3 regions of the Oceanisphaera submarina genome follow, and region 3 is predicted to be linked to each of the others. Evidence: predicted binding sites of a transcription regulator. Region 3 holds the regulator's gene; each other region holds the start of a gene.

Region 1 (4,960 bases), on a different contig from region 3:
TGAATTAAGCCTGAGTGTCTATGGCTGGCCCTTTGGCCACCATGACCATGGCGGGGCGCAGTACCCGGCCGTTCAGCTCATAGCCTTTCATCATGACCGCCAGCACCGAGTTGGGGGCCACCTCGGCATTTTCCACCAGGCTCATGGCTTGATGCTTGTTCGGATCGAAGGCTTCCCCCTGGGGGTCGATAGTCTGGACACCAAACTTTTCCACCGTGTTCAGCAAGGACTTCAGGGTCAGCTCCACACCTTCATAGACCGCTTGAAATGCATCACTTTCTTTATCGGTGTGCTCCAGTGCACGTTCCAGGCTGTCGATTACCGGCAGCAGTTCGCCGGCAAATTTTTCCAGTGCGAACTTCTGTGCCTTTTCTACGTCCTGTGCCGCACGGCGGCGCAGATTTTCCATCTCGGCCTGGGCACGCAAGGCATTGTCTTTCTCGGCCTGGGCACTGGCAGTGGCATCGGCCAGCTGTTGCTCCAGCCCGGCGACATAAGCTGCATCCGGTTGGGTCGGCTCTGTGCCTGCGCTTTCTTCGCTCTCTACCGTCAGCGGTTCCTGCTCGGCGGCTTGCTCCGCGTCAACCTGATGTTGTTTTTTGCTCATGTTGTCTCCCGTATATGTTTACCAGCTTGGTGCCTATATGGGGGCTCAGGATCAGAATTCAAGAGAATATTTTGACGATAGCGGTAACGCCGGTGGCACACCGTCACCGGGTTATTTAGAATGGGCCATTAATCGGTCAGGGAATAAATGACCACATTGCCTACTCAGTCAGGTCAATATATCAATGGAAACCGAATTCAATACCATCGCCCTGATCGGCAAGCCCGATCACGAAGGCGCCAACCAGACACTGGTGGCGCTGTATAATCATATTGTCGGCCTGGGTCTAAGGGTGGTGATAGAGCGCCGGGTGGGCGAACAACTACGTCTGGACCAGGCCGAGCTGCTGGAAATGGTCGAATTGGGTGAACGGGCCGATCTGGCCATAGTGGTGGGCGGCGACGGCAACATGCTGGGGGCCGCACGGGTGCTGGCCCGCTTCGATGTGGCTGTGGTCGGCGTGAACCGGGGCAACCTGGGTTTTTTGACCGACTTGTCTCCGGACAGCTTCGAGCAGCCGCTCGAACGCCTGCTGGCCGGCGACTACCAGGCAGAACAGCGCTTTTTGCTGGAAACCCAGGTGCATCGCCACGGACAGCTCAAGGCCAGCAATACCGCCATGAACGAAGCGGTACTGCACCCGGGAAAAATCGCCCACATGATCGAATTCGAGGTCTATATCAACGGCCACTTCATGTACAGCCAACGCGCCGATGGCATGATAGTAGCTACCCCCACCGGTTCCACCGCCTATTCGCTGTCTGCCGGCGGCCCCATCCTGACCCCCAATCTCAACGCCATTACCCTGGTACCCATGTTTCCCCATACCCTGAGTTGCCGCCCCATCGTCATCGATGCCGACTCTCAGGTTAAGCTGGTGCTGGCCCCCAACAACAAGACCGAGCAGATGCTGATCAGCTGCGACGGTCATGTCTCGCTGGCGGTGCAACCCGGTGACGAAATCCATATCAACAAGAGTCCCTACAAGCTGAAACTGCTCCATCCCCGTGGCCATAATTACTTTGAAGTGCTGCGCAGCAAACTCGGCTGGGGCAGCAAACTGTTCTGATCACGTGAAAAGTGAGGGATGAATTTCTCCTCGCGTTTTATTCCTCACTCTTCACGAACAACTTGCACTGTACAAAACCACAGTATACTGTATCTCTATACAGCATTATTTTGTGCAGGGGTTCCACCATGTTGCTTCAGCTCACCATCAGCAATTTTGCCATTGTTTCCTTTCTCGAGCTGGACTTGCGTCCGGGCATGACCAGCATTACCGGCGAAACCGGTGCCGGTAAATCCATCGCCATCGATGCCCTTGCCCTGGCGTTGGGCGAGCGGGCCGATGCAGACTCGGTGCGCCCCGGTGCCGACAAGGCCGACATCAGCGCCCGTTTTCGTATCGACAAGCTGCCCCGGGTCAAAACCTGGCTGAGCGAGCAAGAGCTGGATGAGCAAGGCGAATGCATTCTGCGCCGCACCCTGAGCCGCGAGGGGCGGTCTCGTGGCTATATCAATGGCACCCCGGTCCCCCTGTCTCAACTCAAGGCCCTCGGTGCCTTGCTTATCAACATTCATGGTCAGCATGCCCACCAGGCATTGCAAAAATCCGATTACCAGCGCGGCCTGCTCGACGCCTATGCCGGCCATCATCAGCTGATGCAACAGGTCAGCAAGCAATATCAACAATGGCGCCAACTCAGCAACGAACGCAAGCAGCTGCAAAGTGAGCAGACCCAGTGGCAGGCTCAGCGCCAGCTACTGGAATACCAGGTGGCAGAGCTCGACGAGCTGGCCCTGGCCGATGATGAATTCCCCACGCTTGAAGCCGAGCACAAGCGGCTGGCCAACGGGGCCGAGCTGCTCAACGACTGTCAGCTGGCCCTCAATGTACTGGCTGACGGTGAAGAAACCAACGCCCTGCAGCTGTTACGCCAGGGGCTGAAGGTATTGATTGAACTCAATCAGATGGACAAGCGACTCGGCCCGGTGCAGGAAATGATAGAAAGCAGCCTGATCCAGCTGGAAGAAGGCCACGGCGAGCTAAGCCGCTATCTGGACCGGCTAGAGCTGGATCCGGAACGGCTGCATGAGGTGGAAGCCCGACTCGGCAAGGTGATGGAACTGGCGCGCAAGCATCACGTACAGCCGGTTGCGTTACATGACTTTCATCGGGAAATCAAAACCCGGCTGGCGGAGATGGATCATAACGACAGCCGATTGCAGGAGCTGGATGAAGAAGTCGAACAGACCCGGGAACAGTTTCTGCAGGCCGCCGAACGGCTCAGTCAGAGTCGACAGCGCTATGCCCAGTCATTGAATCAGCAGATTACCCAAAGCCTGCATCAACTGAGCATGGAGCACGGCCGCTTTGAAATTACCGTGACCACAGATAACGGTGCTGGTTACTCTCCACTGGGTATAGACAGAGTCGAATTTCTGGTCAGCACCAACCCGGGTCAACCCATGAACTCACTGGCCAAGGTGGCCTCGGGTGGCGAACTGTCGCGTATCAGTCTGGCCATTCAGGTGATCACAGCGCAAAAGGTCGAAACCCCGACCCTTATCTTCGATGAGGTCGATGTGGGTGTCAGCGGTCCGACCGCGGCGGTGGTCGGCAAGCTGCTGCGCCAGCTGGGAGACTCCACCCAGGTACTGGTGATCACCCACCTGCCTCAGGTGGCCGGCAATGGCCATCAACACTATTTTGTCAGCAAAGACAGCGCCAACAACGATACCCAAACCCGCATGCAGGAGCTGGATGAACACAGCCGGCTGCAGGAACTGGCTCGCTTACTGGGTGGCAACAAGATCACCGCTAATACCCTGGCCAATGCCCGGGAGCTGCTGGTGGGTGAGGCGTGAGGCTGTAGGGCCAAATATATTCGGTCCTACAGAAAAGATTTTTACCGACAATTTATCGCTTGCGACTTAATGCTGTCTTGTCGTCATACCAATCTGCGAGCAGCCCCGATGACAATATCAATCGCCTGCTGCTCGGCCTGCTCCAAGGTGACGCCGTCGGGAATTTCCTGCTGGGTACGATTAACGATAACCCCGGCAACACAACCTGCCTTCAGCCCCTGGCTGGAGCACATGGTAAAGAGAGTAGCCGACTCCATTTCGTAGTTCAGCACCCCCATGCCCTGCCATTCTTTCATGCTACCCTGAAACTTGCGCAGCATGCGGGCCGAATGAGTATCGTAACGCTCCTGACCGGGGTAGAAAGTATCCGACGAAGCCGTGATCCCGACATGAGGTGCAATACCCAGATCACGAGCTGAATCGACCAGTGCACAAGTGCAGTCAAAATCGGCGACCGCCGGAAACTCCATGGGGGCAAAGTGACTGCTGGCGCCATCAAGCCGGACCGAGCCCTGGGTTACTATCATGTCACCGACATTGATATGACTCTGAATGGCGCCTGTGGTTCCGATACGCAGGAAGGTCGTTACCCCCAGCTGGGCCAGTTCTTCCACCGCAATGGAAGTCGAAGACCCACCGATACCGGTCGAGCAGACCACTACCGGCTTGCCGCTCAGCTCACCCAGCCAGGAAGTAAACTCCCGCTTGCTGGCCAGGTAGCGCGCATTCGCCAGCTGACTGGCAATGCGCGCTACCCGCTCCGGATCCCCCGGAATAATGGCAAGCGTTGCGCCTTGCAGATCCTCATCGGTTATCCCTAAGTGAAAAACATGCTTTGCCATTGGCTTACTCCCGAAAGAAAGCGTTAAAAACGAAGATGATAGGACAGCAGCAGCCAGATGACCATCACTGACGACACTGAACCTATGGGCTGTTGACGGGTCAGACCCCCATTGCCGGAATCTTGAGGTGGTCTCGGCTTTTACAAGCCCATCGTCAGCAGCTATCATGCCCAACAAGTCACACAGGATATAATGCAGCCATGCAACTCAAAACCTTGATTTTACCCTTATTGTTCACTCTTCCTCTAGCCGGTTGCGGCCTGGTGTACAAGGTCGATATTCCCCAGGGCAACTACATTGAAGCCAAGCAGGTTGCCCAGCTGCGTCAGGGCATGAGCCAGGAACAGGTCCGCTTTCTGCTGGGTAACCCCATGAGCCTGGACGGTTTCAACCATGACCGCTGGGTGTATCTTTATTACCTGAAACCGGGCCGTGGTGAAGTGGAACAGAAGCAACTAATCCTGGACTTTGCCAATGGTGCACTGGTTTCGATCACCGGAGACTACCAGGCTCCCGCTGCCTTTGAGCAGGGCCTGTAACAGATACGCAGGCCATGTAATTCACACCGCATGGCCTGTTACTTTTTGGCTCTCTTGGGATCCGGGCGACCACCGGTAACCTTGTCCGCTCGCCCCTCTTCCTT
Region 2 (4,960 bases), on a different contig from region 3:
GGCCGCATGATACCGGTCAGCAGGGTGCCGACAAATTCCAGCAGGCCGAAGTCCAGCAGTAACGGCAACAGCAGACCGGCAAAGATAAAGACCGCAAACAGCACCGGCAGTAGATCGTTCAGCACCAGGCCGCCGGTGTCACCGCTATAGAGAATTTCCGGGCCGGCCTGGGTGTAAACCATCACCACGAACACGGCGCCCAGCAGCCGGCTTACCAACCACACAGGACTCACGTTGAACAGGGTATTCAAAAAAGAGCTGCGGGTGACAAACGCCGGTTTGAACAGGGTGGCGAACAGGGTCACTACCGCCGACAGGCTGATAACGCCGGTCACTATAATGGTGAGCGAATCCGACAACGCCGCCTGCAGGCTTTTGGCCAGCACCGCTATCATGATGGTCAGATCGCCGTTATAGCTGACCGGGGTCATGAACAGCAGTATGCCCAGCAGCGAGGGCAGCAAAAACATCAGCAGATTGCGTTTACCAACCGCAGCCTGCCCTTTCAAGGTATTTTCCATGGTTACTCCTTCCTTATCGGGTCACAACGCCCAACTCGGCTAAAAAAGGTAAAAACCGCTGTTTTATGCGGCCCAGCAAGACATAAGGGAATAAAACCAACCCATCAATGAATAAATCATCACATTGTAGCCATCTTGCTGAATACTTATTTTACAGCCAAATATATTTAATCAAAAGAAAAAACCAAAACATATCCCCACCAAGGCGGGTCATGTTAGATTTTTGTTCTATTTTGTTAAAGCAGGCGGGAGTATAGGGATTTTTCGGGGTCAAGGAAACCGACCCGGCGCACAAAAATAAAAAAGGCTGCCGGGGCAGCCTGGACAACTCATTTACGCCGGAGCACAAAACACAACTCATCGAAGAACTGCCGTTCCCCCGACGCTACCCGGGGATTGTGCTGTCCTTCTTCTATATGCCCCAACCGCTCCACGGTGAAATGCGCCTCAAACAGCCGCCGGACTTCCGATTCGGGCACCGCAAAGGGCGGCGACTGCTGCTGCTGGGCGGGAGCATAATCCACGGTGATCAGCAGCAGAACCGCCCCCGGGTTAAGCAATCGCGCCAGCAAGTCGACATAGGCGATACGCATCGACTCCGGCAGGGCAATCAGCGCCGCCCTGTCATAGGCGGCATCGAAGCGGCGCTGCAGGCTGTCGGCCTGAAAGAAGTCGCCTTCATACAGGCGTATCCGGCCGGCATGTCGACATCGATAGTCACCTGATTGCTCCGAGTCGGGTTCAAGCCCGGCTTCGGCGAAAAAGTCCTGCACCGCCAGCGGCGACAGCTCGAACCCCGCCACCGGATGCCCCTGCTCCGCCAGCCAGTGCATATCCCGGCTCTTGCCGCAAAGAGGCACCAGCACCTCGGTCTGCTCCGAGAGCGTTAAGCCGGGCCAGAACCGGCTTAACTGGGAGTTAACCTGCTGGCGGTGAAATCCGATGCGCGAAGACTGCCAGCGCTGATGCCAGAACTCTGCTTCCATGTCGACTCCTATTGTGAGGGTCTGCTGACCTTTCGACGTAATTTGTGCCGCAGTTTGTGGGTTCGGCTAAACGCGTTTAACTCGAACGAAATTCGGCCGCAAGAGGTCAACAGCCCCTGATAAAACCGGGACTATCGCAGCTTGACACCCTGTCTATCAAGCCCCCGGCTTGAACTGATTGCTGTTGGGATCGTAGCGGTAGCCAATTTGTGACATACGCGCCATCAGCCAGCCGCTGTCCAGCTCGTAACGGGACAGCAATGCCGTGAGGCTGTCGCACTCCAGACGCAGCTTCTCGTTCAGAATACTCAGCACCATATGGTTATCCATTCGCTCCAGTAACGTTTTGTCCATGTCGTTCTCCCGTCTGGTTTTTTGGGCTCTATATAGCCGGATCAACGAATACTATAGCCGGAGCGTAAAATACTGCCCCACCCAAAAATACTGTTCATTTAAACAGTATTTTGTTGACCGATGCTTCACCGACCACTACTGTATATAAAAACAGTAACCGAGCAACAAGGATCCCGTATGGCCACTCTCTTGTTTTCCCATGAGCCGTTATCCCGTGAGCAGGCGTTTGCATTCATGCCCCAGAGCCAGTCCCATCAGGGGGAAGCAGACAACCCCATCATGCGTATTACTCACTGGAACAGTGCTCAACAGGCTCGCCTGCTGGCTAATCTGGCCGCCATCAGTCGCGATAACCGGGGGTGGATATTGATCGCCAATGCACCGGCGCCGTTGTCACGCCGGGCACTGGTGGAGGCAGACGTCAATCCGGCACGGGTAATAGAGGTAAAAAGGGCATCCAGGCAGCTGCTGCAACAGGCCATGGCCTGCACCGGCATTGCCGCCCTGGTGTGCTGGCAGTCAGCCGATCTCACGCTGCCCACCGGCAGCCATCGTCGCCAAAGTGTGTTCATGGTCAACCAGCACGATCCCCTGCCGGCTGCATCCGTTCAGGCAAGATGTACCCCCGGCCATTTCATGACCGGCATGAGACCCGCAGCCAGACAATGCGGTTCGCTGCATGCCGTGATCTCCGCCAAGGCGGGTTGGCGGAACGGGTCCTTTATCCGGGATTGATATGGCAATCGAACAGATCGATTGTTTACTGGGATGGGGTTAATCCGGCGAGAGCCGCCATAGGGTGGCGGCCTTAAAAGAAACGGTATAGAGAAACGACGCGTTAGAACCGCCTGCTCAGTGCCCGCCTTCGTCCTTGTCGTAAGGAAACCTGACGTGGCCGTAGCGGATCACCAATATCGCCACCGCCAGTACCAGAGCGGCGCCGGCCACCGTGAACAGCCGCCAGCTGTCCATGCCTTTCATGTCCAGAATAAGATAACGAGCCAAAGCGACGATGGCGATATAGAGCGGTATGCGAATGGGCAACTTACCGGAACGCAGGTAAATGGCAACCATCGCCAGCACTTCCAGGTAGATAAACATCAGCAGCAAGTCGGCCAGGGTCACGGTTCTGGCTCGCCACATATGGCCAATTTCAATGCCCACCGCCGCCACCGTGGACGCGGCCACGATGATCAGGCCAATGTGCTGCAACACATCCAGTACCTTGCTGCCCAACATGCGGTTATTACTCATAGACTTCCCTTCGATTTGATGTAAACAGAATACATTTCCGGGCTTGCAGCCAGGTTGACACTTTTGTTGCCCGGTCTGTGAAGAGAGTGCAGCCCGTAAAGGTGGCGACACCCGGGTCGAGACCGCTGGATCCGGTCTTGTTCCCATCCGGGCCGACCCCTATAATAACCGCGTTTTCACTCACATAACTTATAAGAAATTAAACTTGTATGAACTTTTTGAATAAAGCGAACACACCGCCCTAGCCCGCACACCCAGTATCCACCGCGCTTGTCAGTGCCTTGCCTCGCCCCTGTGCGAGCGTTTTGCTTTGCCCATACAACCTTGTCCATACAAGTTAATGAATCCGTACCACCGCGCCCGCCCCGATGCCACGCCGGTACGACACCCGACCCACAACCCTGGAACAATAATAATGCTACCGAATATCAAGCAAACCTGGTTCTTCAACATAAGGGGAGACGTGCTCGCCGGCCTGGTGGTTGCCCTGGCGCTGATCCCGGAAGCCATCGCCTTCTCTATCATCGCCGGCGTCGACCCGAAAGTCGGTCTCTATGCCTCCTTCAGCATGGCGGTGGTCATCGCCTTCGCCGGTGGCCGTCCAGGCATGATTTCTGCCGCCACCGGCGCCATGGCGCTGCTGATGGTGACCCTGGTCAGGGAGCACGGTCTGCAATATCTGCTGGCCGCTACCCTGTTGTGCGGTGTACTGCAGATCCTGGCCGGTTATTTGCGTCTGGGCGAGCTGATGCGCTTTGTGTCCCGCTCCGTGGTCACCGGCTTCGTCAACGCCCTGGCCATTCTTATCTTTATGGCCCAGTTGCCCGAACTGACCAACGTCACCTGGCATGTGTATGCCATGACCGCCGCCGGACTGGGTATCATATATCTGCTGCCGCTGGTGCCGGTCGTGGGCAAACTGCTGCCTTCTCCCCTGGTCTGCATCGTCAGCCTGACCCTGGTCGCCATTGCCTTCGGCATCGATATACGCACCGTGGGTGACATGGGCGAGCTGCCGGACAGCCTGCCGATGTTCCTGTGGCCCGAGGTACCTCTCAACGTCGAGACCCTCGCCATTATCTTCCCCTATTCCCTGTCGCTGGCCATAGTGGGTCTGCTCGAGTCGATGATGACCGCCACCATAGTGGACGATCTCACCGACACCAAGAGCGACAAGAACCGGGAGTGCAAGGGCCAGGGTCTGGCCAACATTGCCACCGGCGCCCTGGGCGGCATGGCCGGTTGCGCCATGATTGGTCAGTCGGTCATCAACGTCAAATCCGGCGGTCGCGGCCGGCTCTCGACACTGGTAGCGGGCGTGGTGCTGCTGATCATGGTGGTGTTCCTCGGCCCCTGGGTATCCCAAATTCCGATGGCGGCGCTGGTGGCGGTGATGATCATGGTCTCTATCGGTACCTTCAGCTGGAGCTCGGTTACCGATCTGAAAGCGCATCCTGTCAGCTCCAGCATTGTAATGGTCGCCACCGTCGCCACCGTGGTATACACCCATAATCTGGCTTATGGTGTGCTGATGGGGGTACTGCTCAGCGCCCTGTTCTTCGCCAACAAGGTGGGGCAGATCCTGTATGTGGGCTCCGCTAAAGCCGACGACGGCGCCCGGGAATACCGGGTAGTGGGCCAGGTGTTCTTCACCTCCGCCGAGCAGTTCGTGGCCGCCTTCGACTTCAAGGAAGTGGTCGGACGGGTACGCATCGATCTGAGCCGGGCCCATTTTTGGGATATTACCGCCATCGGTGCCCTGGACAAGGTGATACTGACTTTCCGCCGGGACGGCACCGAGGTGGAAGTGATCGGTCTGAACGAGGCCAGCGCCACCCTGGTGGA
Region 3 (4,960 bases):
AAGTTCGGTTCCACCAGCTGTAAGCCCGGCTGAAACAGCTCGGCCCGGATCACCATGGCCATGCCGCCACCAATAAAGAACATGGTCAGGCTGAACAGCAGGTACATGGTCCCGATGTCTTTATGGTTGGTGGTAAACAGCCAGCGGCTGAAGCCTTTGGCCGGTCCATGATGCGCCTCTTCGTGGTTCATATGCTCATCGGCGGTGTCTGTTACGTTTAGCTGTGTCATCCCTGCCCCCTATTGTCCCTGCCTGGCCTGATTGATATCGCCGGGCTGCACCAGCTCACCGGTGTTGTTACCCCAGGCATTGCGTTCATAGGTGATCACCGCGGCCAGTTCTTTCAGCGCCAGCTGCTTGTCGAAACTCTGCATGGCGGTGCCGGCCTTGCCGTACAGCACGACATTGATGTGGCCGGCCTTGTCGTTGAGAACAAGCTCGCTGCCCTTGAGTGCCGGAAAGGCGCCGGGTATTCCTTCGCCACTGACCTGGTGACAGGCGGCACAGCTGCGCTGATAAACCTGCTCACCCAACCGCATCAGCTCGTCCATGGTCATTTCCATCGCCACCAGTTCCTGCTCCGCGGCCTTGGCCTCGGCCTGGCTGGCCCGGGCCTGGGCCAGCCAGCCGTCGAACTCCTCGGGAGAACGGGCATCCACCACTATCGGCATGAAACCATGGTCCTTGCCACACAGCTCGGCACACTGGCCTCGATACAGGCCCGGCTCGTTGATGCGGGTCCAGGCCTCGTTGATAAAGCCGGGAATGGCGTCTTTTTTCACCGCGAACGCCGGCACCCACCAGGAGTGGATAACGTCATCGGAAGTGATCAAAAAACGGATTTTGCGGTCGGTAGGCAGCACCAGCGGCTGGTCGACTTCGAGCAGATAGTTCTTCCCCTTGGCCACCCGACCCTCTATTTGCTGGGGCAAGGTGGCCAGCAGGCTGTAGAACTCGACCCCCTCGTCGAAGTAACGATAATGCCACTTCCACTGGGAACCGGTGACCTGCACCGTGATATCGGATTGAGAGGCGTCTTCCATCGCCACCAGGGTGCGGGTAGCAGGAACGGCCATGGCAATCAGAATGACGAAGGGGATCAGGGTCCAGAGGATCTCGACCCTGGTGCTTTCATGAAATTGCGCCGCCCGGGCACCTTTGGATTTTCGATGATGGATAATGGCCCAGAACATGACCCCGAACACCAGCAGACCGATAATGGCGCAGATGATCAGTATCGTCATATGCAGGCCATATACCTTCTGGCTGATATCGGTGACCCCTTCGGTCATATTCAAACGGGCTTGAGCCCGCACCGGCAGGGTTGTCAGCAAGGACAACAGCAGAATAATCGGCTTCACACGCACCCCCAAAAGTTTCTTCCTGTATTTTTGGTGTACTCATATAACGAGTCAGTGCCTGTCGGGCTACCACATCCCTCGGCCCGGCACTCACTAAGTAAAGCACTGATAATGAAAAAGTAAAAAATTGAAGTAAAAAAGGAAGTTATACCAATCCCAGTAATGATCTGGTCATATTGAGGCCCCCAGACCAGAGGCAACACAGCCGCCTCCCTCGACACGCCATAAACCCATCCGTGGGAGCTCGGAAATGCCGTCCCTGGCATTTCACGGTCGTGGGAGCCGTTCTCTGTTGCCTCTTCTGGAACTCCGAGTTGCCTGCAGAGGGCGCGCCGGAACATCAAGGAGGGCAAAGGGATCTGCTCCACCGACCATCACATGACAGGGACGTCATGTGCTGAGCCTCACAAGGAGGTGCTTGAGCGAGTCGGTGGAGCGGGCCCTTTGTCCGGGATTGGCATGACAGTCAAACAGATCGAGTGTTTAATGTTACTGGTATTAGGGCTTAGCGAAGGAATAGGAGTCGCCCGTTAGCGCTGCTTAAGGGCAACTCGATGTTCAAGAAGAGGGAGCATACATTCGAGACGGAAAACCAGAAAGGAAGCGGGGCAGATGAACCACCCCGGAGTGCGCTGTTCAGATCAGAGGAAAATCAGAAGTCGGCGTTGCGGATCACGCCGACGGCGAGGCCTTCGATAATCAGCTCCTGACTGCGCAGATCCACCTCTATCGGAGAAAGCTCCTCATTTTCGGGCAACAGGCTGACCTTGCTGCCCTGGCGCTGAAAACGCTTGACCGTCACTTCATCGTCCAGCCGGGCGACGACCACTTGGCCGTTGCGGACTTCCTGGGTCTTGTGTACCGCCAGCAGATCACCATCCATGATGCCGATGTCTTTCATGCTCATCCCCTTTACCCGCAGCAGAAAATCGGCCGAAGGGTGAAACAGGGACGGATCCAGCTTGTAGTGGCTCTCGATATGCTGCTGGGCCAGTATGGGCTCACCGGCGGCGACCCGCCCGATCAGCGGCAGCCCCAGCGCCTCTTCTTCCTCTTCGGTCAGGCGAATACCACGAGAGGTACCGGGCATCATGGTGATGACGCCTTTCTTGGCCAGTGCCTTGAGATGCTCTTCGGCGGCATTGGCAGATTTAAAACCCAGAGTCCGGGCAATCTCGGCACGGGTCGGCGGCATCCCGGTCTGCTGAATATGCTCTTTGATGATCTCCAGTACCTGAGACTGGCGAGGCGTAAGGGCTTTCATAATGGACCTGTTTTTTTATACAGTTAACTGTCAGTATATCCAGTAAATCCGCCAGAGCAAGTACAAAATCCGGGGCGGCTCGCCTCAAGACATCGGAGGTCCGATCTGATAATCTTTGCGGCCGCATTGATCTTGGAATTCCTGCTTTATGATGTTCGGGTCCCCTTTCGGTCGACGCCTGTTTCGGCCGCTGATCGCCACCCTGGTCAACCACAAGAGTTTGCCTGCCGATCCGGTGGCGGAACTGGCCATCGATCCGGCCAGACCGGTAGTCTATATACTGAAAACCGCCTCGATCTCCGATCTGCTGACCCTGGAGCTCAGCACCGAACGGCTGGGCCTACCCGGCCCCTTCGAACCGCTGCGACTGAACGGCAATGAGCTACCGCGATTTATCTGCCTGGACAAGCCGGACACCCTCGGTGACCGCCCCCGCAGCGTCACTCCTTACCTGGAGGAGTTCAACCAGTTGCTGCTTACCCAGCGGCGGCAACAGACGCCTATTCAACTGGTGCCGGTTACCCTGTTTTGGGGCCGGGCACCGGGCCGGGAAGGAGACACATCCTCCTCGCTCAGCATAGTGCAGAGCCGATCCCCCAATGCCCTGCACAAGGCCTTGATCGTGCTGCTGAAAGGCCGGGAAAACCGGGTTCGTTTCAGCGCCCCCTTGCTGCTGTCACAACTGCTGGAACGCTCCACTGCCGACCCCCGACTGGCTCACAAGCTGGCGCGTATCGCCCGCATCCATTTCAGCCGACAAAGGCTGGCGGCCACGGGCCCCAGGTTGCCCAACCGGGAGCTGCTGTTGAAGCAACTGCTGCAAACGCCGGCATTGCAGCAGGCCATTATCGATCACAGCCACGAGCAGCAGCAAAGCGAAGAGTCATCGCGCCGCAAGGCGCAGGACTACATGAATGAAATCGCCTCCAACTTTTCCTATCCGCTGATCCGCTTCGGCGATCGGCTGCTGGGCTGGCTCTGGCACAAACTGTATCGTGGCCTCTCGGTCACCGGTGCCGAGAGGGTACGACAGCTGGCGCAGGAAGGTCACGAGCTGGTATACCTGCCCTGTCACCGCAGCCATATGGACTATCTGCTGCTGTCCTACGTTATTTATCATCAGGGCATGGTGCCGCCCCATATCGCCGCCGGCATCAACCTGAATTTCTTCCCCGCCGGACCGCTGTTTCGCCGGGGTGGCGCCTTCTTCATTCGTCGTACCTTCAAAGACAACAAGCTGTACGCCACCGTATTCCGGGAATATCTCAAGCTGCTGTTTCGTCGCGGCTATGCGGTGGAGTATTTCGCCGAAGGTGGCCGCTCCCGATCCGGCCGCCTGCTGCCGGCCAAACCCGGCATGCTGTCCATGACACTCGGCGCCGCCATGGAGAACGGCGATCGTCCCATCACCCTGATCCCGGTCTACCTGGGCTATGAGCATGTAGTGGAGGTCAGCACCTACCATAAGGAATTACAGGGCAGCGGCAAGCAGCAGGAAAGTGTCTGGCAGGTACTGGGCATACTGCACAAATTACGCAATTTCGGCCGGGGCTTCGTCAACTTCGGCGAACCCTTGCCGCTGGCCGAGTGGCTAGCCCGACAAGCCACCGGCCATGCCCGCGATCTGGTTTCCCCTCTCGCCCGCGAGGTGATGACCCGAATCAATGCCGCCGCCGCGGTTAACGGCCTGACCCTGAGCGCCACCGCCCTGCTGGCCTCGGATCGGCAGGCGCTCACCCGCCGGCAGCTGCAACGACAGGTACAGCTTTATCTGGACTACCTGCGCAGCTGTCGTTACAGCGATGATGTGGTCATACCGGAGCAAGACGGCGAACAATTACTGGAACAGGCATTGGAGCTCGACAAGTTCAAGCGGGAAAGCAACCGACTGGGCGAGATCATCCACCTCGACCGACGGCAATCGGTACTGCTCAGCTATTATCGCAACAACATCTTGCACCTGTTCGCCCTGCCGGCGCTGCTGTCCACCCTGATAGAACGGCACGAAGGTATGGTCACCACAGAATTACTGCGCCGCTTGCAGCGTTTGTATCCCTTGCTCAGGGCCGAGCTGTTTCTCAACGTCACACCGTCACAGCTGCCGGCGCAGCTGGAGCTTCAACTGAAAACTCTGGAGGGCCTGGGGCTCGTCGAATTTCGCCAGGCGGGCTGGTGGGTCGTCCCCCGGCAGCAAATGCAGTTACTGCTGCTGGCCCGGATTATCCGGCCTTCGCTGCAACGCTATGGGGTGGTGGTGTCATGTCTGGCATCCGATGCTGGTGCGCAGCAGCTGGAGGACGACAGTCGACTGCTGGCCGAACATCTGGCCATGCTG

What was found. The regulator LexA, encoded in region 3, represses DNA repair genes until DNA is damaged. The targets are predictions, from matches to a motif close to ANCTGTNTNNNNANACAGNT.
Region 1: the regulator LexA is predicted to act here: its motif matches at 1,762-1,781, upstream of recN (DNA repair protein RecN).
Region 2: the regulator LexA is predicted to act here: its motif matches at 1,998-2,017, upstream of ACLEIV_RS00880 (DUF4250 domain-containing protein).

The regions. Positions count from the first base shown of each region.
Region 1 is NZ_JBKGFN010000018.1:65,690-70,649, forward strand. It holds gene grpE (nucleotide exchange factor GrpE) at 5-607, opposite strand; gene nadK (NAD(+) kinase) at 792-1,676, shown strand; gene recN (DNA repair protein RecN) at 1,805-3,475, shown strand; gene udp (uridine phosphorylase) at 3,559-4,317, opposite strand; gene ACLEIV_RS15815 (outer membrane protein assembly factor BamE) at 4,518-4,856, shown strand; gene ACLEIV_RS15820 (RnfH family protein) at 4,895-4,960, opposite strand, start outside.
Region 2 is NZ_JBKGFN010000001.1:165,085-170,044, forward strand. It holds gene ACLEIV_RS00870 (YjiH family protein) at 1-521, opposite strand, end outside; gene ACLEIV_RS00875 (thiopurine S-methyltransferase) at 851-1,507, opposite strand; gene ACLEIV_RS00880 (DUF4250 domain-containing protein) at 1,664-1,861, opposite strand; gene ACLEIV_RS00885 (hypothetical protein) at 2,039-2,596, shown strand; gene ACLEIV_RS00890 (phosphate-starvation-inducible protein PsiE) at 2,714-3,115, opposite strand; gene ACLEIV_RS00895 (SulP family inorganic anion transporter) at 3,531-4,960, shown strand, end outside.
Region 3 is NZ_JBKGFN010000005.1:29,939-34,898, forward strand. It holds gene ctaD (cytochrome c oxidase subunit I) at 1-230, opposite strand, end outside; gene coxB (cytochrome c oxidase subunit II) at 240-1,361, opposite strand; gene lexA (transcriptional repressor LexA) at 2,014-2,625, opposite strand; gene plsB (glycerol-3-phosphate 1-O-acyltransferase PlsB) at 2,774-4,960, shown strand, end outside.